DNA from 3 places in the Arthrobacter sp. BI5 genome. Region 1 is predicted to be linked to each of the others. Evidence: riboswitches for the same ligand, from Rfam matches in the RefSeq annotation. Region 1 holds a riboswitch; each other region holds the start of a gene.
The links. A riboswitch is a leader RNA that binds a small molecule or an ion and turns the genes downstream of it on or off. The one in region 1 is predicted to bind S-adenosylmethionine.
Positions count from the first base shown of each region.

Region 2: another riboswitch for S-adenosylmethionine. It lies ahead of AC1MED_RS12505 (aminotransferase class V-fold PLP-dependent enzyme); the one in region 1 lies ahead of metX (homoserine O-acetyltransferase MetX).
Region 3: another riboswitch for S-adenosylmethionine. It lies ahead of AC1MED_RS17090 (DUF1737 domain-containing protein); the one in region 1 lies ahead of metX (homoserine O-acetyltransferase MetX).

Region 1 is NZ_CM155264.1:1,373,732-1,380,703, forward strand. It holds gene AC1MED_RS06185 (phenylacetate--CoA ligase family protein) at 1-126, shown strand, start outside; gene AC1MED_RS06190 (histidine phosphatase family protein) at 160-816, opposite strand; gene AC1MED_RS06195 (CPBP family intramembrane glutamic endopeptidase) at 897-1,673, shown strand; gene AC1MED_RS06200 (VOC family protein) at 1,766-2,404, opposite strand; SAM riboswitch class IV at 2,562-2,677, shown strand; gene AC1MED_RS06205 (bifunctional o-acetylhomoserine/o-acetylserine sulfhydrylase) at 2,741-4,057, shown strand; SAM riboswitch class IV at 4,142-4,257, shown strand; gene metX (homoserine O-acetyltransferase MetX) at 4,269-5,405, shown strand; gene AC1MED_RS06215 (MFS transporter) at 5,578-6,960, shown strand.
Region 2 is NZ_CM155264.1:2,716,596-2,723,567, forward strand. It holds gene aroA (3-phosphoshikimate 1-carboxyvinyltransferase) at 1-594, shown strand, start outside; gene rsgA (ribosome small subunit-dependent GTPase A) at 578-1,693, shown strand; gene hisN (histidinol-phosphatase) at 1,775-2,587, shown strand; SAM riboswitch class IV at 2,676-2,789, shown strand; gene AC1MED_RS12505 (aminotransferase class V-fold PLP-dependent enzyme) at 2,824-4,248, shown strand; gene AC1MED_RS12510 (class I SAM-dependent methyltransferase) at 4,319-5,077, shown strand; gene AC1MED_RS12515 (Nramp family divalent metal transporter) at 5,159-6,466, shown strand; gene AC1MED_RS12520 (metal-dependent transcriptional regulator) at 6,476-6,972, shown strand, end outside.
Region 3 is NZ_CM155264.1:3,678,880-3,685,851, forward strand. It holds gene cls (cardiolipin synthase) at 1-1,116, opposite strand, end outside; gene AC1MED_RS17075 (aminodeoxychorismate lyase) at 1,193-2,167, shown strand; gene AC1MED_RS17080 (glycosyltransferase family 2 protein) at 2,187-2,924, opposite strand; gene AC1MED_RS17085 (ATP-grasp domain-containing protein) at 2,911-3,867, opposite strand; SAM riboswitch class IV at 4,172-4,286, shown strand; gene AC1MED_RS17090 (DUF1737 domain-containing protein) at 4,325-4,618, shown strand; gene AC1MED_RS17095 (rhodanese-like domain-containing protein) at 4,615-5,034, shown strand; gene AC1MED_RS17100 (O-succinylhomoserine sulfhydrylase) at 5,035-6,243, shown strand; gene AC1MED_RS17105 (glutamate--cysteine ligase 2) at 6,240-6,972, opposite strand, start outside.

The DNA of each region.
Region 1 (6,972 bases):
TTCCTGGCCGGCCAGGGCCTGGCGAACGTGGAGCTGGTCCGTGCCGGTGAGGCGCCGGAGCAGACCGGCCGGAGCGGCAAGTTCCATCAGGTCATCGCCCTCAAGCGCGCGCCGGGCGTCCCTTAAACACCGGGCAGCGCCTAGAAGACCGGGCGTCGCTTAGAAGAACATCGGCGGGGCGTCCAGCACGGTCTCATCCACCCGGCGGTCCTCCCACTGGCTGAACGGCTTGTCCAGCTCGTACTTGCCCTGCCGGGTGCGCAGCAGGGTGCGGATCTCGGCGTTGTCCGGGTTGTTCAGCGACTCGAAGTACTCCACCGACCAGTGGAACCAGCGCATGCAGAACAGCCGCATGGTCAGCCCGTGCGTCACGAACAGCGCGTTCGGGGCGTAGTTCGGCTTGGACCAGTGCCGGTACAGGGTTTCCATGAACGAGGAGATCCGGTCGTAGACGTCGGAACCGGACTCGCCTTCCCGGAACCGGTAGAAGAAGTGCCCGTAGGCGTTGCGGAGCTCCTTCTGGTCCTCGATGTCGCCGGCGATCTGGAAGTTCGCCCAGTCCTGCTCGCGCAGCCGCGGCTCTTCGATGACGCGTTCGGTCAGGGAACCCAGCTGCAGCGCCTCCAGCGTCTGGTAGGCCCGCAGGTAGGGGGAGACGTACACGCACACCCGCTGACCGTCCAGCTGCCGCCGCAGCTGCTCACCGGCGGCCGTGGCCTGCTCGACACCCAGCGGCGTCAGCGGGATCCGGTAATCGGGCACCCGGTTGTAGATCGAGGTGTCGGCGTTGGCGGCGGACTGGCCATGCCGGATCATAAAAATTCTCCCGGGCGCACTCACAGCCCCAGCATAGGCACGTGCAGTCAACTCCCGGCAACGGCAGGCAAGATAGAAACATGTTGGTTCCCTCCCGCCGTCGGCTGCGGCTAGAAGTCTGGATCGTCCTGGGGCTGTCGCTCGGGCAGTCGGCGGTGTACTCGGTGGTGCAGTTGCTGGACAAACTGACCCGTGCGCCGCTGGCGCAGGGCACCTCGACGCTGAACCGCTCGCAGAGCACCCGCGAGTACTTCGACCTCACCTACCAACTGCTGGACATCATCTTCGCCCTGGTGCCGGTGGTGCTGGTGATCTACTTCCTGACCGAACACCGGCCCGCCGGCCTGGCCGCCGGCACCGGGACCTCGGCGTTCCGGAAGCTGGGCTTCAACTTCGCCCGGCCCGGCAAGGACCTGGCCCAGGGCCTCGGCCTCGCCGCCCTGATCGGCATACCCTCGCTGGGCCTGTACGCGGCCGGCCGGGCGCTGGGGATCACGACGGCGATCATCCCCAGCGCGCTGGACTCCTACTGGTGGACCGTCCCGGTGCTGATCCTCTCCGCGATCCGGCACGGGATCGTGGAAGAAGTCATTGTGGTCGGCTACCTGCTCGACCGGCTCGGCAAGTTCGGCTGGGGCATGCCGCTGGCCATCTTCGCCAGTTCCATGCTGCGCGGCAGCTACCACCTCTACCAGGGCTTTGGGCCCTTCATCGGCAACGCCATCATGGGCGTCATCTTCGCGCTGATCTATACGAAGACGCGACGCGTGATGCCGCTGGTGATCGCCCATGCGCTGCTGGACATCGTGGCCTTCGTCGGGTTCAGCCTCTTCGGCAAGGCGATCGGCCTCGGCTAGGCGCACCAGGCCTTAAAAGGATTCGGCCGCCAGCGGTGGGTGGCATCATTGGCACCCGCTGCTGGCGGCCGAAGTTTTTCGGGCAGGAAGCGTCAGATGGTGACGGCTCCGGAATCGGTTTCGAAGGTGACGGACAGGATGCCCGGCGTACCGTGCGGGGCCAGCCAGTTCACGTCCACATCCTCCAGCGGCTTCTCCACCGGTTCGCCCAGCCACTCGGTGACCCGCTCGGCGGAGCCTGCGATGGTGAGCGCGGACATCTTGACGCCGCTCTCGTAGGCGTTGGACGGGTGCAGGGCGGGATCGCCCTCCCACTTGAGCATGTAGGGGACCTGCGGATCCGCGATAAGGCCCAGGATGCCGATCTGCTTCCAGACCAGTTCGCGGCCGTCGGGGAACTTGCGGTTGCCGTTGACGGCCGACCGGCCCAGGCGCTCCTCGAAGGGTGCCAGGTCGTCAACCTCAACGCACCAGCCCATCCAGCCGCCGCCGGCGGCGGAACGGGCCCGGACGGCCTGGCCGAACGGCGCCTTGTCCGAGGCAGGGTGGTCCAGGACCTCCACGACCTCCAGGTACTTGTGCCCGGCGAGCGGGATAATCATGTTGCGGGTCCCGAACCGGGGGTGGACTCCGCCCTTGACGGCTTCGACCCCGAGGGCGGACGCGATACGTTCGGTGGTGGCAGCGAGGCCATCTTGTTCACAGGCGTAAGAGACGTGATCCATGCGCATGCCCTCATCTTGGCACTTTGTGATGGAGCTCTCAGCTTAGGCTGTCCTAACCCTGATGGGATGTCATTTTCCAGGGCTCCAGGGCCGGTCCACGGGCCAAATTCATATTCGTCACAAAGCTATCCAGCCGCCGTCGAGCCTTCCTAAACTGGAGCCAGGTCATGAGTGCCAGCACCAAGCCCCGGCTTGCTGGCCGGCAACCCTCCTTGCGCGGTGGGGTGCCCCGGGTGAAGACCTGGCCCTCCGGCGCCCGCCGGGAGGCAAGCGCGGCGGCAGAGCCGTTCCGGTCCCGGGAGGACCGGAAGGGCCTGTGCCCAGTCACTCAGGAGATCCCCGATGTCCAACGCCTGGTCCTTTGAAACCCGCCAGATCCACGCCGGCCAGGAGCCGGATTCCGCCACCGGTGCGCGGTCGCTGCCGATCTACCAGACGACGTCGTTCGTCTTCCCCAGCGCGGAAAGCGCGGCCAACCGCTTCGCGCTCGCCGAACTCGCCCCCATCTACACCCGGATCGGAAACCCCACCCAGGACGCGGTGGAGCAGCGCGTGGCGAGCCTCGAGGGCGGCCTCGGGGCGCTTCTGCTCAGTTCCGGGCAAGCCGCCGAAACCCTTGCGATCCTCAACATCGCCGAGGCCGGGGACCATGTGGTGGCCAGCCCCAGCCTCTACGGCGGCACCTACAACTTGCTGGCCCACACGCTGAAGAAATTCGGCATCTCGGTAACTTTCGTCGCGGACCCGGACAACCTGGAGCAGTGGCGCGACGCCGTGCAGCCGAACACCAAGCTGTTCTTCGGTGAGGTGGTGTCCAACCCCCGGCAGGACGTGCTGGACATCGAGGGCATCGCGGACGTGGCGCACCGGGCCGGGGTGCCGCTGATCGTGGACAACACGCTCTCCACCCCCTACCTGATCCGGCCGATCGAGTGGGGCGCCGACATTGTGGTCCACTCGGCCACCAAATACCTCGGCGGGCACGGCACCGCGATTGCCGGCGTCATCGTGGACTCCGGCAACTTCGACTTCGGCAAGGACCCGGAGCGCTACCCCGGCTTCAACACCCCTGACCCCACCTACAACGGCCTGGTCTACGCCCGAGACCTCGGCGCGGACGGTGCGCTGGGCGCCAACCTGTCCTACATCCTCAAGGCCCGGGTCCAGCTGCTGCGCGACCTCGGCTCCGCCGTCTCGCCGTTCAACGCCTTCCTGATCGCCCAGGGCATCGAGACGCTGAGCCTGCGGATGGAGCGGCACGTTGCCAACGCCGTCAGGGTTGCCGAATGGCTGGAGGCCAGGGCCGACGTCGAATCCGTCGCCTACGCCGGGCTGCCGTCCAGCCCCTGGTACGAGCGCGGCCGCAAGTACGGGCCGAAGGGCACCGGCGCCGTCGTCTCCTTCAACCTGGCCGGGGGAGCGGAGGCCGGCAAGCGCTTCGTCGACGCCCTCGAACTGCACTCCCATGTGGCGAACATCGGCGACGTGCGCTCGCTGGTCATCCACCCGGCGTCGACCACGCACAGCCAGCTCTCGCCGGAGCAGCAGGCGGTGGCCGGCGTCAACCCCGGCCTGGTGCGGCTTTCGGTGGGACTCGAACACATCGACGACATCATCGCGGACCTCGACGCCGGCTTCCGCGCGGCCAAGAACGCCTGAGGCGGGCGGCGCCGACGGGACCGGCTGTCACACAGCCGTCACAATCTTCGCGCTTGCGCCGCCGGGTTTCGTAGAATCGAGGCAGGTCATGAGTGCCAGCGACAGCCCCGGCTTGCTGGCCGGCAACCCTCCATTTGCGGCGGGGTGCCCCGGGTGAAGACCTGGCCTGCCGGTCAGCTGACGGCGGGCAAGCGCGAAGTTAGGTCCTCACATGACGATTGCCGTCACCCGCACGGGTGTACCCGAATGCAAACCCTCCACTGTTCCTGATGGGACGGTGCAGTACCTCCCGCTCGGTTCTTTGGCCCTTGAATCCGGTGCCACCCTGCCGGAGGTCACCCTCGCCTACGAGACCTGGGGGACGCTGAACGCCGACGCCTCCAACGCCGTGCTGATCGAGCACGCCCTGACCGGCGACACCCACGTCACCCGCGGCGCCGGCGAAGAGCCGGGCTGGTGGGAACAGCTGGCCGGCCCGGGCGCCCCGGTGGACACGGACAAGTACTTTGTGGTCTCGATCAACATCCTCGGCGGCTGCTACGGCTCCACCGGGCCGTCCACGCCGGCCCCCGACGGACGGCCCTGGGGCTCGCGGTTTCCGCTGGTCACCCTGCGGGACAGCACCGCCGCCGAGGCGCGGCTCGCCGACGCGCTGGGAATCAGCAGCTGGTATGCCGTGCTGGGGGGTTCGCTCGGGGGAGCCCGTGCGCTGGAGTGGGCGGTCAGCTACCCGGACCGGGTCCGGCGCTGCGCCGTGATTTCGATAGGCGCCCGCAGCACCGCCGAGCAGATCGCGTTCGCCCAGGCCCAGACCCTGGCGATCCGCCAGGACCCCAACTTCAACGGCGGTGACTACTACGGCGGCCCGGAACCGGACGCCGGCCTGGCCCTGGCGCGCCGGATCGCCCACATCACCTACCGTTCCGCCGCGGAGCTGGACGCCCGCTTTGGCCGGAACGCCCAGGCGGCGGAGGACCCGTTGGAAGCCGGGTCGCTGGCCGGCCGGGGCCGTTACCAGGTGGAGAGCTATCTGGACCACCAGGGCAACAAGCTGGTCCGCCGCTTCGACGCCAACAGCTACATCGCCATCACCGAGGCGCTGATGAGCCACGACGTCAGCCGCGGCCGGGGAAGCCTGGAGCAGGCTGTTTCGCGGGCCACCGCGGAGTTCTTTGTGGCGGCCGTGGACTCGGACCGGTTGTATTTCCCGGCCCAGTCCCGTGAACTCGCCGGCGCGCTGCCGGGCGAGGTGCCTGTGCACGTCATCGAGGCGCCGATCGGCCATGACGGCTTCCTGACCGAAATCGGGCAGCTCAGCGAACAGCTCCGCGGCAACTTCTTCGCCTAGCCGGCACCAGCTCGTGTGCATTTTTGCAGACGCCCTCTGCGCGATTGGTCGTTGAGCCTTCCGCGCCCGCAGTCCATACTCGTGGAGAATGACGCCGTGTGTCCCAACTCACACACACGTTAGTCAGCCCAATGGTCCACAGGGTGTCGAAGGCGACACCGAAGGAGTTCGCATGAGCACGGAAAACGCCGCCGCAAGGCGCGCAGAGGACACCGACGTCAAGACGTCAGGTCTCAAGAAAGTAGTGGCAGCCTCGATGGCCGGCACGGTGGTGGAGTGGTATGAATTCTTCCTCTACGCCTCGGCGGCGACGCTGGTCTTTGGCAAGATGTTCTTCCCCAACTCCGGAACGGAACTGGACGGCATCATCGCCGCGTTCCTGACCTACGCGGTGGGCTTCGTTGCCCGCCCCATCGGCGGCATCGTCTTTGGCCACTTCGGCGACAAGTTCGGCCGCAAGCAGCTGTTGCAGCTCAGCATCATCCTGGTCGGTGTCTCGACCTTCCTGATGGGCTGCCTGCCGAGCTTCCAGCAGATCGGCTACTGGGCTCCGGCGCTCCTGGTCTTCCTGCGCTTTGCCCAGGGCTTCGCCGTCGGCGGTGAGTGGGGCGGCGCCGTCCTGCTCGTCGCCGAGCACAGCCCCAGCAAGTCCCGCGGCTTCTGGGCCAGCTGGCCGCAGTCGGCGGTCCCGATGGGCAACCTGCTCGCCACCGGCGTGCTCTTCCTGCTCTCCTCCATCCTGTCCTCGGCGGACTTCCTCGGCTGGGGCTGGCGCATCGCGTTCTGGCTCTCCGCCGTGATCGTGGTCATTGGCTACTACATCCGCACCAAAGTCCAGGACGCCCCGATCTTCCTCGAGGCACAGAAGGAAGTTGTTACGGAAAACAAGGGCTACGGCGTGGCCGAGGTCTTCCGCCGCTACCCCCGCGGCGTCTTCACCGCCATGGGCCTGCGTTTTGCCGAAAACGTCCTGTACTACCTCGTCGTCACCTTCTCCATCACCTACCTGAAGGTGATCGTCCAGGCCGACACCTCGCGCATCCTGCTGCTGCTCCTCGTGGCGCACTTCATCCACTTCTCCGTGGTGCCGATGGTCGGCAAGCTCTCCGACCGCTTCGGCCGCAAGCCGGTCTACATGGCCGGCGCCGTCCTGGGCGGAACCTGGGGCTTCTTCGCCTTCCCGATGATGGACACCAAGAACGACCTCATCATCCTCGCCGCCATCACCATCGGCCTGCTCTTCCACGCCCTGATGTACGCCGGGCAGCCGGCCATCATGGCCGAGATGTTCCCGACCCGGATGCGCTACTCCGGTGTTTCCCTGGGCTACCAGGTCACCTCGATCGTGGCCGGGTCGCTTGCCCCGATCATCGCCAGCTCGCTGCTGGGCCAGTACAAGTCCTCCACCCCGGTTGCCATCTACCTGCTGGGCGCCTGCCTGGTCACCATCGTGGCGGTCTACTTCCTGAAGGAAACCCGCGGTATCTCGCTCCACGACGTCGACGCCGCCGACGCCCAGGGCACTGCCGACCTCCTGGCCGCCGGTAAGAAGTAACCGGCAGACAAC
Region 2 (6,972 bases), 1.3 Mb from region 1:
GACCTCTCCAACGCCGGGCCCTTCCTCGCCGCGGCCCTCGCCACCCGCGGAACCGTCCGGATCCCCAACTGGCCGGCCGACACCACCCAGGTGGGAGACCTCTGGCGCACCATCCTCGCCACCATGGGGGCAAGCGTCAGTCTCGACGACGGCACACTGACCGTCACCGGCGGCCCGGAAATCAAGGGCGGCGACTTCGACGAGACCAGCGAGCTCGCGCCGACCGTCGCAGCGCTCTGCGCGCTGGCCAACGGACCCTCACGGCTCACCGGCATCGCGCACCTGCGCGGACACGAGACGGACCGGCTCGCCGCCCTGGTGGCCGAGATCAAAAGGCTCGGCGGTGACGCCGAAGAAACCGCCGACGGACTCATCATCCGCCCGGCCTCACTGCACGGCGGCGTCGTGCACAGCTACGCCGACCACCGCATGGCCACCGCCGGCGCCATCCTCGGCCTCGCCGTGCCCGGCGTGGAGGTCGAGGACATCGCCACAACGTCCAAAACCATGCCCGATTTCCCCCGGCTCTGGGACGCCATGCTGGCCCCGGGAGCCTCCGCCGGGAAGGACGCCGCCGGTGGCCCGCAGCACTGACTCCTGGGACGAATCCGACGTCCGGATCCGGCCGAATAAAAAGGGCACCCGGCCCCGCACCAAGGACCGGCCCAGCCACGACGACGCCGTCACCGGACGCATCATCACGGTTGACCGCGGACGTTACACCGCCGTCGTCGGTGAAGGCACCGGCACGGAACGCAAGATCATCGCGGCCCGTGCCCGCGAACTGCGCCGCAACCCCGTCGTAGCCGGGGACTTCGTCTCCCTCGTCGGGGACGTCAGCGGCGAGCCGGACACGCTGGCGCGGCTGGTCAAGATCCAGGACCGCCGCACCCTGCTGCGGCGCAGCGCGGACGACACGGACCCGATCGAACGCGCCGTCGTCGCCAACGCCGACCAGCTGGTCGTCGTCGTGGCCGCGGCGAACCCGGAACCGCGCACCGGGTTCATCGACCGGGCCCTGGTGGCCGCCTACGACGCCGGAATCGAGCCCCTGCTGCTGGTCACCAAGGCGGACGTCAAGGATCCTGCCGAACTGCTCGACAACTACCGGCACCTCGACTTCCCGGTGATCATCTCCAAGACCGCGGATTCGGCAGCCTCCGGCATCGACGCCCGCTCCGATGACGGCCTCTCCGCCCGGCTGGACAAGACCGCCGTCTCGCAGCTGCGCGCGTACCTCGACGGAAAAGTCACCGTAATGCTGGGCCACTCCGGCGTCGGCAAATCCACCATGGTGAACGCGCTCACCGGCGCCGAACGCGCCACCGGCGGCGTCAACGCCGTCACCGGCCGCGGCCGCCACACCTCATCCTCCGCGCTGGCGCTGAAGGTCAACGATGCGCCCGCCGGCAGCTGGATCATCGACACCCCCGGCATCCGCTCCTTCGGCCTGGCCCACGTGGACCCGGACCGGATCCTGCGCTCCTTCCCGGACCTGGCGCCCGGCACCGAGGACTGCGAACGGGGCTGCAAGCACGACGCCTCCGCCGTCAACTGTGGGGTGGACGCCTGGGTGCAGGGCGGCCACGCCGGCCCGTCCGGCCCGGCCCGGCTCGCCTCGCTGCGCAGGCTGCTCGGCACCGACCCGCGGCTGGAAGCGCAGGACACCAAGGAACTCGGCAGCGTCTCCTAGCAGCGCCTGCCGAGCGGGTCGCCCGGCAGCGGGCGACGTGGCCTCCCGGCCTGCGGCGCGTTTTGGCGGTAGTTTGGAGGCATGAGTCAACCCGCTTCGAGCTACAACGATGACCTGCGCCTTGCCCATGTACTGGCAGATTCCGTAGATTCCCAGACCATGAACCGCTTCAAGGCGCTCGACCTTCGGATCGAGACGAAGCCGGACCTCACTCCCGTCACCGACGCGGACAAGGCCGCCGAGGAAGCCATCCGGGGGCAACTGTCCCGCTCCCGCCCCCGCGACGCCGTGCTCGGCGAGGAGTTCGGCAGCTCCGGCCACGGCTCCCGCCGCTGGATCATCGACCCAATCGACGGCACCAAGAACTTTGTCCGCGGCGTCCCAGTCTGGGCCACCCTGATCGCCCTGGTCGATGAAGGCGAGCCCGTGGTCGGCGTCGTCAGTGCCCCGGCCCTGGGCAAACGCTGGTGGGCGGCCAAGGGCGCCGGCGCCTACACGGGCCGCTCGCTGGCCGCCGCCAGCCGGCTGAAAGTCTCGAACGTCTCCCGGCTGGCCGACGCCTCGCTGTCCTACTCGAGCCTGGGCGGCTGGAAGCAGCGAGGCAACCTCGATGAGTTCCTTGGCCTCACTGAGGAGGTCTGGCGCACCCGCGCCTACGGCGACTTCTGGTCCTACTGCCTGGTGGCCGAAGGCGCCGTCGACATCGCCTGCGAGCCTGAACTCAACCTCTACGACATGGCGGCGCTGGTCCCGATCGTGACGGAAGCCGGCGGCCGCTTCACCTCGCTCGAGGGTGAGGACGGTCCCTTCGGCGGCAACGCCCTGGCCACCAACTCGATCCTGCACTCGGAGGTCCTCAAGCGCCTCAACCCCGGCCTGGATGACCTGCTCTAGCCGGCCCGCCCGCGGCAGTTCGTAACACAGCGCTTCATATTTCCGCCTCGCTTTTCCGTCCGCCGGGCCATGTCCTAGGCTCGAAACAGGTCACGAGTGCCAGCGCTAAACCCCGGTTTGCTGGCCGGCAACCCTCCATTCGCGGCGGGGTGCCCCGGGTGACGACCTGGCCGGTCCGGAGCGGACCCGGCAAGCGCGGATCCCCTGTGAGCGGGGTCCTTTTTGAGCGAGGTCCCATGACGACTGCCACCATCCCCACCCACACCACCAGCGCCGGCGCGGCCCTTTCCGAGACGCGCTTCGACGCCGCGCGCCGGCCGCTGTCCGCCGTCTCCGGCGCCGAGATCCAGGCCCCGCTGATCCAGGGCGGCCAGGTCCGCTACGCCAACCTCGACTACGGCGCCTCGGCCCCGGCGCTGTCCGTGGTGTCCGCCTACTTGAACGAGATCCTGCCCTACTACGCCAGCGTGCACCGCGGCGCCGGCTACGCCTCCCAGCTCAGCACCTCGGTGTACGAAAACGCCCGGAACATCGTCCGCGGGTTCGTCGGCGGACGCCCGGACGACTCGGTGATCTTCACCCGGAACACCACCGATTCGCTGAACCTGCTGGCCGGCTGCCTGCCCGTTGCCGGCGGCCAGCACACCGGCGAGGTGCTTTACCTCGACATTGAGCACCACGCCAACCTGCTGCCCTGGCAGAACGTCCCGCACCGCAGCGTCGTCGCGGCGCCCACCCTGGCCGGCACCCTGGCACGGCTCCGGACGGAACTCACCCACGGCGACGTGAGCCTGCTGGCCGTGACCGGCGCATCCAACGTCACCGGCGAAATCCTGCCGATCCGTGAGCTGGCCGCCCTGGCGCACGAATTCGGCGCCCGGATCGCCGTGGACGCCGCCCAACTGGCCCCGCACCGCCGCATCAACATCGCCGCCGACGACGTCGATTACCTCGCCTTCTCCGGCCACAAGCTCTACGCCCCGTTCGGCGCCGGGGTGCTGGTGGGCCGGCCGGACTGGCTCGACGCCGGCACCCCGCACCTTGCCGGGGGCGGCGCCGTGCGGGATGCGCGGCTCGACACCGTCAGCTGGACCACCGGCCCGGCCCGCCACGAGGGCGGCTCCCCGAACGTCCTCGGCGCCGCCGCGCTGGCCCGCGCCAGCCAGGTGATCGAGTCGCTTGACGAACAGCAGTGGCACGCCCACGAGGACGCCATCCGCTCCTTCCTGGTGGAGGGCCTGCAGCGGATCGAGGGTGTGAGCGTGCACCACATCTTCGAAGACACCGCCCGCGGGGAGGGGCCCGGGACGATCGGCGTCGTGAACTTCTCGGTCGCCGGGTACGACGCCGGACTGGTCGCCGCCTACCTCTCCGCCGAACACGGCATCGGCCTGCGCGACGGCCGGTTCTGCGCCCATCCGCTGCTGAAGCGGCTTGGCCTGCCGGCCGGGTCGCTGCGCGCCAGCTTCGGCCTCGGCTCCCGGCTCGAGGACGCCCAGCGGCTGCTCGCCGGTCTCCAGGAGCTGCGGCGGGGCGGCCTGGGCTGGGACTACGTGGTGGACGCCGGCCGCTGGGTGCCGGCCAACGACGCGCGCAGCTACCCGCACTGGGCGCCGAACACGCCGGGCACCGCGGGAGCCGCCCCCTGCACCCTCGACTAGGGGCCCCGCCTCCGGCCGCGTGCGGTAAATTCGGAGGGTACTTACCTATTGCTGCCGAAGGAGATCGCACGTGGCACGCGGCGGCCCCAAACTCCACCACCACCGGCGACAGGAGCTCGGCCAGAGCTTCCAGGACGGCGGCGAGCACTACGACCGGGTCCGGCCGGGCTACCCCGCGGACTCGGCCGACTGGCTGATCCCCGGCGGGGCCCGGGACGCCGCCGACCTGGGCGCCGGCACGGGCAAATTCACGGCTCTCCTGGTCGAACGGGGACTGAAGACGGTGGCCGTGGACCCGTCCCCGGACATGCTGGAACAGCTGCGCCGCACGTTGCCGGACGTCACCGCCGTCGAGGGCACCGCCGAACACACGGGACTGGCGTCCGGGGCGTTCGACCTGGTCACGGTGGCCCAGGCCTGGCACTGGTGCGATCCCCTGCTGGCCAGCACCGAGGCTGCCCGGATCCTGCGCCCGCAGGGCATCCTCGGCCTGATCTGGAACCAACTCGACACCTCGGTCCCGTGGGTGCACCGGCTCTCGCGGATCATGCACGCCGGGGACGTCCACAAGCCCGACTTCACACCGCCGCTGGGACCGGAATTCACCGGGTTGCAGAGCCACCTCACCCGTTGGGAGGACCCAGTCACCAGCCAGGACCTCATGGAACTGGCCAAGTCCCGCAGCTACTACCTGCGGGCAGGCGAGACCACCCGGGCCAAGGTCTTCGGCAACCTCGACTGGTACCTGCACGAGCACCTCGGGCACACTCCCGGCGAGCTCCTGCCGCTCCCCTACCTGACGCAAACCTGGCGCGCCGCCCGGGCCTGAGGTTCCCGCATTGCGCTGGGGGCATGCCGCACCTATCATTTCGGTGTGCCTAACTTTTGTGTGTAGGCACCCTGGAACTTCATGGGAGCCGCAGTGCTGGACGTCACCGGACACGAACCCCGCCCCGCGGGGCCGCCGCCCGCCCGCAGGGTCCGGGGCCGCCGCCGTGCCCTGCTCGGCCTGCTCGGCCCGGCGTTCGTGGCCGCCATCGCCTACGTGGATCCCGGCAACGTCGCCGCTAACCTCACGGCCGGGGCGCAGTACGGCTACCTGCTCGTCTGGGTCCTCGTCGCGGCCAACGTGATGGCGGTGCTGGTCCAGTACCAGTCCGCCAAACTCGGCATCGTCACCGGCAAAAGCCTTCCCGAGATCCTCGGCGAACGGCTCCGGCCGGTGTGGCGCCGTGCTTTCTGGGTCCAGGCCGAAATCGTGGCGGCGGCCACCGACCTCGCCGAGGTGGTGGGCGGCGCCGTCGCCCTGTACCTGTTGTTCGGCCTCCCCCTGCCCCTCGGCGCCGTGATCGTCGGCGGCATTTCCATGGCACTGCTCGCCGTGCAGAGCCGGAACCAGCAGCGGCCGTTTGAGTTCGTCATTATCTTCCTGCTCGGCATCATCACCGTCGGCTTCCTGGCCGGACTGTTCATCAGCCCGCCCGATCCCGGCGGCGTAGTGGCCGGACTTGTGCCCGGCTTCCAGGGCCCGGACACGGTGCTGCTGGCCGCGAGCATGCTCGGCGCGACCGTGATGCCGCACGCCATCTACGTCCACTCCGCACTCTCCCGGGACCGGCACCGCCCGAACCCCCACCTCCACGTGCCGCCGCACGCGATGGCGCGGCTGGTCAAGGCCACGCGCTGGGACGTCGTCGCGGCCCTGGCCGTGGCCGGTATCGTCAACATCGGCATGCTGCTGCTGGCCGCGTCCACGCTCGGCGGTGAGGAGGGAACGGACACCATCGAGGGCGCCCACGCCGCCATCACGGCCAACCTCGGCCCGGTGGTGGGTGTGGTGTTCGCCGTCGGCCTGCTCGCTTCCGGCCTGGCCTCCACCTCGGTGGGCTGCTATGCCGGCGGCACCATCATGCAGGGCCTGCTGACGATCCGGATTCCGCTGATGACGCGCCGGGTGCTCACCCTGATCCCCGCGGTGGTCCTGCTGGCAGTGGGCTTCGACCCCACCTGGGGGCTCGTGCTCAGCCAGGTGGTGCTCAGCTTCGGGATCCCGTTCGTTCTGGTTCCGCTCGTGGTGCTGACCAGCAGCAAGTCTTTGATGGGCCGCTTCGCCGACGGGGTGATCCTGCGGGTGGCCGCGATCGTCAGCGTGGTCCTGGTGGTGGCACTGAACCTGGTCCTGCTGTGGCTCACGTTCACCGGCGCCGCCGGACGGTAGGCTTGGGCTGTGAAGACCAGCCCGCCCTCCTCCTCGATAGAGGATTACGTCAAGGTCATCTACTCCTTCACGGAGTGGCAGGACAAGCCGATCACCTCCACCCAGCTGGCCCAGCGGCTCGGGGTCGCCAATTCCTCCGTCTCTGAGATGGTCCGCAAGCTCAAGGATCAGGGCCTGGTGGACCACAAGCCGTACAGCGCCGTCACCCTGACCGAGGACGGCGTGCGGCTGGCCCTCTCGATGGTCCGACGGCACCGCCTGATTGAGACCTTCCTGGTGCAGGAGCTCGGCTACCGCTGGGACGAGGTCCACGACGAGGCGGAGCTGCTGGAACACGCCGTCTCCGACACCTTCATCGAGCGGATGGCCGCCAAACTGGGCAACCCGGTCCGGGACCCGCACGGCGACCCGATTCCCGCCGCCGACGGCTCGGTCCTGATGCCGCCGGCCTACCGGCTGAGCGAGCTCGACGAGGGCCATACCGGCCGGATCACCCGGATCAGCGA
Region 3 (6,972 bases), 1.5 Mb from region 1:
GTCGACGCCGCGCTGCGCCGCCGTCGTCACCGCGTACAGGAGCGAATCGTCGGGGACGAAGTAGGGGCTGCAGATTGAGATCTTGTGCTGCGCCGAGTAAATCAGCGTGTTGAAGAGCCGCAGGTTGTTTTCGGTGATGAAGCCGGGGCCGCTGGGCACCACCTGGGCCGTGATGTTGCCGGCGTGCAGCTCGGGCCGGTGCGCGAGCTGGTGTTCCAGGGACTCATCCGTCTCGCTGAGCCAGTCGGTGGCGAAGACGACGTTGAGTGTGGTGACAATCGGGCCGCGCAGGCAGGCCATCAGCTCGACCCATTCCCGGCCGACCTTGCGGTGCCGGGGGTTGTTGTAGGAGGGCTCGATCAGATTCTGCGAACCGGTGAAGGCGACTTCGCCGTCGATCACCATGATCTTGCGGTGGTTGCGCAGGTCCGGGCGGCGCCACTGCCCGTGCACGGGCCGCAGCGGCAGCATCGGCCGCCAGCGGATCTTGCTGGCCTTCAGCCGGGCGATGAGCTTGCTGTAGCCCTTGATCCGCAGGGTTCCCAGGTGGTCGAACAGGAGGCGGACTTCGACGCCGCGCTCGGCGGCTTCCTCCATCGCCGTCAGCAGGTCGTCCGTGATGTGGTCCGAGCTGAGGATGTAGAACTCGGCGTTGACAAAGGACTCGGCCTCGCGGACGGCGGCCGCCATCGCCTTGATCGAGTCCGGGTAGCCGGGCAGGAGTTCCACGTGGTTGCCGTCCACCATCGGCAGCGAACCCAGTGTCTTGTTCAGTTCCGCCGCGGAGGACACCCACTCCGGACCCTCGTAGCTGCTTTCCAGCATCGCCAGTTCGGAGGTGCCGGCGCGCACGCGGGTGTTCACCGCTTCCTGCTGCGCCCGGCGCTTCCGGGAGAGCCGGAAGTTGCCGAAGAGCAGGAACAGGACCAGGCCCAGGGCCGGGACGAAGAAGATGCCCAGCAGCCAGGCCATGGCGGTGGTGGGACGGCGGTTGCCCGGGATGATGCCCAGCGCCAGGACCCTGATGACGAGGTCGACCAGGGTCAGAATGAGGACGACCCAGGACGGGAGTGTTCCCACTAGCGGAAATGGCCACAGCACAGGCGAACCCCTCATGATCCAGACCCGCGGAACAGTTCCGGAACGGGCAACCCGCAAATCCTATCCCGGCACGCCGCACTAAGCTGAAGGCATGACTACCCCTGCCTCTGTTCCGGCCCGCCCGACGGTGCTGGTGTTCCTCGATCCCGCGTTTGAAAACGGCCGCGTCGCCGACTCGTCCAAGCCGCAGCTGATGGCCACGGACCAGGGCGCGACGCGCGGCGACGGCGTTTTCGAGTCGTTGCTGGTGGTGGGGGGACGGCCGCGCAAGCTGCAGGCCCACCTGAGCCGGCTGGCCGGCTCCGCGCGCGCCCTGGAGCTGGCCATCCCGGACGAGGACGCCTGGCGCCGCGCGATCGGGACGGCCATCAGCGAGTTCGGCGGCCCGGCTGACGACGCCGGCGATGCTGGCGAAGCTGACGGTGCGGCTGACGAGGTGGTGGTGAAACTGCTCGCCACCCGCGGCGTCGAGGGCGACTCCGCACCGACGTGCTGGGTCCAGGCCTCCCCTCCGCCGGCCGTCGGGCGGCTGCAGCGTGAGACGGGCATTGACGTCATCCTGCTGGACCGCGGCTATGACAGCGAGGTGGGCGAACGCGCCCCGTGGCTGCTGCTGGGCGCCAAGACGCTGTCCTACGCGGTGAACATGGCGGCGCTCCGGTATGCCCACCACCAGGGCGCGGACGATGTCATCTTCACCTCCGCGGACGGCCGGGTCCTGGAGGGTCCGACGTCGACCGTGCTGCTGGCGCACCTGGAATCCACCGACGACGGCGCGGGCGGGGTGCGGACCGTGCGCCGGCTGATCACCCCGCAGCTGGATAGCGGAATCCTTCCCGGCACCTCGCAGGGCGCCCTGTTCACTGCGGCGAAGGCCGCCGGGTGGGAACTCGGCTACGGTCCGCTGGTCCCCGAGGACTTGTACGACGCGGACGCCGTCTGGCTCATCTCGAGCATCCGGCTCCTCGCCCCGGTGAACCACATCGACGGCAAGGAGATCGGCACGCCCGAACTGCGGCGGCAGCTCACGGCGGAGCTCAACGAACTTTTCGCCACGATCGAGTAAGGCGCGGAGCGACCCGAGCTCAGCTCCGGGTCCTTGGGCGATGGAACCGGTCCCCCGCGGTAGTCGCTGAAGTATCGGCGTAGGCCAAGTCACGCGGAGCGGAGGCCACCCGGTAGCCGGCGCGGCGCACCCGCCTGATCAGTTCCCGGTCTCCGCCCACCAGCAGGTCTTCCGGGAGAGGTCCGATTTCCTCAAGCACGGCCCGGGATACCGCTCTGATGTTGCCGGGGCGGGCCGGCAGGCAGCCGCTCACGGCGAGGGCTCTCCGGAGCAACCCGGCGCCGCGGCTCAGGGAGGATGGTATCCGGGGCCGCTCCGGGGCCGCCGTGGCCGGCCGGGCGTCGCCGCAGACCGCGCCGGTATTCTCGTCCGCGAAGCCTTGGAGCATCCTTTTGACCGTGTTCCGTGAGAGGACCACGTCCGAATCCATGAACACCACGACCTCGCCGGATGCGTGCCGTAAGCCCAGATTCAGGGCGGCACCTGTGCCCACGTTGGCCTGGCTGAGCACTTTGATTCGGAGATCGGCCGCGGCCACGCCCTTCATCAGTTCGAACGTGTTGTCGGTCGAGCCGTCGTCGACCAGCACCACTTCGTAACGGTCGTAGCTGGTGAGCTGGATGGAGCGTACACAGCTCTCTATGCGGGCCGCCTCGTTGAAGGCCGGCACAATGATCGACACAGTCGGCCACATGTCCAGCAGGGTGGGCACCCCGCGGCGACGCCGCACTGCGGCGCGGACCTCATACCAGGGCATTGCCGTGCACCCGTGGGAACTGACGGAAGGATGCCGGGTTGAACGATGGCAGGGTAAATGCCCCTAGAACGGCGTCGAGCAATTCCGGGACGAGCCCGCTGTTCCTGCCGAACCGGGCGGTCACACCGAGCACCACCGGCGTCCCGTCGGCACGCCGCCTGACATCGACGCCAACCGGGCCGGTCAGCCCAAGCGCGCGGACAGCGGCCATGGCCACATTTCCCACATCCATGGCCTCGCCGATTTCGACCCGACGGGCGGCCGCCGCGTTTCCAGCCTTCCCCTGGGCCGGTGCAGTTTTTTCGATAACGACGACGAACGGAGCGGCCGCGTTCTGCACCGGGGTGCCGAAGACCATCGGGCCGTAAGCGGTTCCCGGGATGAATTCCTGCACGATCTGGCCTTCCGGCAGTCTGTGCCAGTCCACGTCGCTGCCTCCGTCGACGACGGTCACGCCGCTGCCGCCGCCGGAGACCCGGGGGCGGACGACTACCGGTCCGCCAAGCGCTTCCATGGCGGCCTCAGCGCCGGAGAAATCCCGGGGCACCCCGAACCGCGGGACGGCCACCCCGGCCGATTGCAGCCGCCATGCGGTAAAGAGCCTGTCGTGGGCGAGGGCCACGGGTCCCGGCTCGCCAATGATGACGCGGACATCGGGGCCGAAGGCGGGCCGGAAGGCCGCCAGCTGCGGCAGCTCGTCAGTCACGGTAGGAATGACAACGTTCACGTCTTCGGCGGCCACCAGCCGGCGGAGCGCCGAGACCAGCTCCGGATCCGAGGCCTCCGGGACGCGGACGGCGGTGATTCCCGACCCTGCCGGCAGTTCGCGGATGTCGGTACCCAGGACGGGGACGCCTCGCGCTTTGAGCTGGGCCGCGACGGCCCGTCCGGCAGGTCCCCCCGCGCCGGTGATGAGCACGCGGGGCTTCACAGGTGGTCCCATAAAAATCCAGTTCCTTCGTAGACATGCCGGGTGCCCCAGTGCAGCGCCTGGCTAATGCTGGTTATCCCATTGGAAATCTGCTGGCACGTCGGTCGTGCCCGTCCCAGTCAAGGCGAGGGTGGCCAGGGATATCCCGAGTAGGAACTACCCGAATCTGCCCCGCAGGCACTGCGCCGGATGCCCACGAGTACTGGGGTTGCTGCCAGCGCTACCCGCGCCCATGCCGTTGCTGGAAACGCCGGCCCGTGACTTAACATGACGGCGCCGCCGGTGCCGACGGCACGGAAGTGCTACGTTTTTGGGGAGTAATGAGACCCGGCGCCAAGCCCTGACTGGCCGGTCGGCAACCCTCCCTTTCGCGGCGGGGTGCCTCAGGTGAATACTCGGCATATCGAGAGTTCGAGCTGCAAGCGTGAAAGTAAGGAGATCCGTCGTGCCCGACGCGTCCGCACCCGCTGTGCCCGCCACAGCCCCCGCCCCGTCCTCCGCCGCCCCCGGCCCGGCCGCCGAAGCGAGGCTGGCCTACCGCCTGTTCACCGGTCCCGATGACCGCAGCTTCTGCGAACGGGTCTCCGCCGCCCTGGCCGAGGGCTATGTCCTGCATGGCAGCCCCTCCGCGACCTTCAATGGCAGCACCGTGATCGTGGCCCAGGCGCTCGTGCTGCCGTCCGCCATCGCGAGCGCTGACGCCGCCGTCGCCAACGCGGTGGATGAGCTGGACGTCGAGTTCGACGGCGGGGGCCACGCATGAACTACGCCGGAGACCTGAGCCCGGAGGAGGCATGGGCCACGCTTGAGGCGGGCGCCGTCCTGGTGGACGTCCGCACCGAGGGCGAATGGGCCCGGATCGGCACCCCCGACACCACGGCCGCGGGCGAACGACGGAACGATCCGCTCTTCATCCAGTGGAACCTGGCCGGCGGCATCCCCAATTCGCAGTTTGTTGAACAGTTGAAACAGCGGGCCCCGAAAGGCGGAGGAACCGAACTGGTCTTCCTGTGCCGTTCAGGCGCCCGGTCCGTCGCCGCGGCAATAGCGGCGACGGAAGCCGGCTTCACCTCTTACAACGTCCTCGAGGGCTTCGAAGGCGAACCGGACCGTCACGGCGAACGCACCGTCAACGGCTGGAAAAACCGCGGCCTGCCCACCAACCCCGGAAAGCACTAAGTGAGCTTTAATCCCGATGCCCAAGGCTGGAGCCCGGACACCCAGGCCGTCCGCGGCGGACTCGACCGCACCGGCTTCCAGGAGACCACCGAACCGATCTTCCTGAACTCAGGCTTCGTCTACGAATCCGCCGCCGCCGCGGAACGCGCCTTCACCGGCGAGGACGAACGCTTTGTGTATTCGCGCTACGGCAACCCCTCGGTGGCCACCTTCCAGGAGCGGCTCCGGCTGCTGGAAGGAACCGAAGCATGCTTCGCGACGGCGTCCGGCATGTCCGCCGTGTTCACCGCGCTGGGGGCGCTGCTGGGGGCCGGCGACCGGGTAGTCGCCGCCCGCTCCCTCTTCGGATCCTGCTTCGTGATCCTCAACGAGATCCTCCCCCGCTGGGGTGTGGAGACGGTCTTCGTGGACGGCCCCGACCTTGAGCAGTGGCGCTCGGCGCTGTCGGAGCCGACGACGGCGGTCTTCTTCGAGTCGCCGTCGAACCCGATGCAGGAAATCGTGGACATCGCCGCCGTGAGCGAACTGGCGCACGCCGCCGGCGCGACCGTCATCGTTGACAACGTCTTTGCCACTCCCCTGCTGCAGCGCTGCGGGGAACTCGGCGCGGACGTGATTGTGTATTCCGGCACCAAACACATTGACGGCCAGGGCCGGGTGCTCGGCGGCGCGATCCTGGGCACCAAGGAGTTCATCGAAGGCCCGGTCAAGCAGCTTATGCGCCACACCGGCCCGGCGCTCTCCGCCTTCAACGCGTGGGTGCTGACCAAGGGGCTGGAGACCATGGCCCTGCGGGTGAACCACTCCTCCGCCTCCGCGCTGCGGCTGGCCGAGTGGCTCCAGGAGCAGCCGGCGGTCAGCTGGGTCAAGTACCCGCTGCTGCCATCCCATCCGCAGTACGAGCTGGCCGCACGGCAGATGAAGGCCGGCGGCACCGTCTTGACGTTCGAGCTGTCACCCTCGCCCGGCCGCACGGCCAAGGAGGCCGCCTTTGCGCTGCTGGACTCGCTGCGGATCATCGATATTTCCAACAACCTGGGTGATTCGAAGTCCCTGATCACCCATCCGGCCACCACGACGCACCGCGCCATGGGACCGGACGGCCGGGCAGCGATCGGGCTGAGCGACGGCGTCGTCCGGCTGTCGGTGGGCCTGGAAGACGTCGAGGACCTGATCCGCGACCTCGGGCAGGCACTCAAGCAGGTTTAGTCCCGGCGTACCCGTGAGAGCACGGGGGTCGGCTCCGCTGCCGCCCTGGCGTCCGCGCCGTGCGTCGTGACCCGCACGGCGTGGGCGACGACGGCGGCCAGGCCTGCGTCGTCGGCGGGCGTGTCCAGCCCGGGCGCGCAGAGCGCCTGGCGCTGCAGCTGCGACCCGGTGCCGTTCGCCAGGACCCGGTCCACGCCGCGGCGCGCCAGTTCCAGCTCGCCCTGCTCCGCCAGGACGGGGGCCACGAAGTCCACCAGCGCATGCACCACCTCGGCGGCAGGGGCGGGCCGGAAGCTGCCGAAGTCCAGCAGCTCGCCGCGCAGCCCGCAGTTGCTGGCCTGCCAGGCGGCCATCTTCAGCAGCACCGTCGGTACCGGGGCCGGATCCACGCCGTCGCGCCACTCCCGGCTGGCGGACTCCACCAGTGCGCGCACCAGCACCGCGATCAGCGCTGCGTCCTCCGCGCGCAGGCAGACATCCGCGACCCGGACCTCGACGGTGGGGTGGTGCCGGGCCAGCCGCGCGTCGAAGTAGACCATGCCTTCGTCAAACAGCACCCCGCTCTCCAGCAGCCGCGTGACTACCCGCCGGTACACCGGAAGGCTGCCGAAGATCGTGGCGGGACCGGCTGCCGGCCAGCGGTTCCACGCCTGGGTACGGTAGCTTTCGAAGCCGGTCTCCGCCCCGTTCCAGAAGGGCGAGTTGGCGCTGAGCGCGATGAGCACCGCC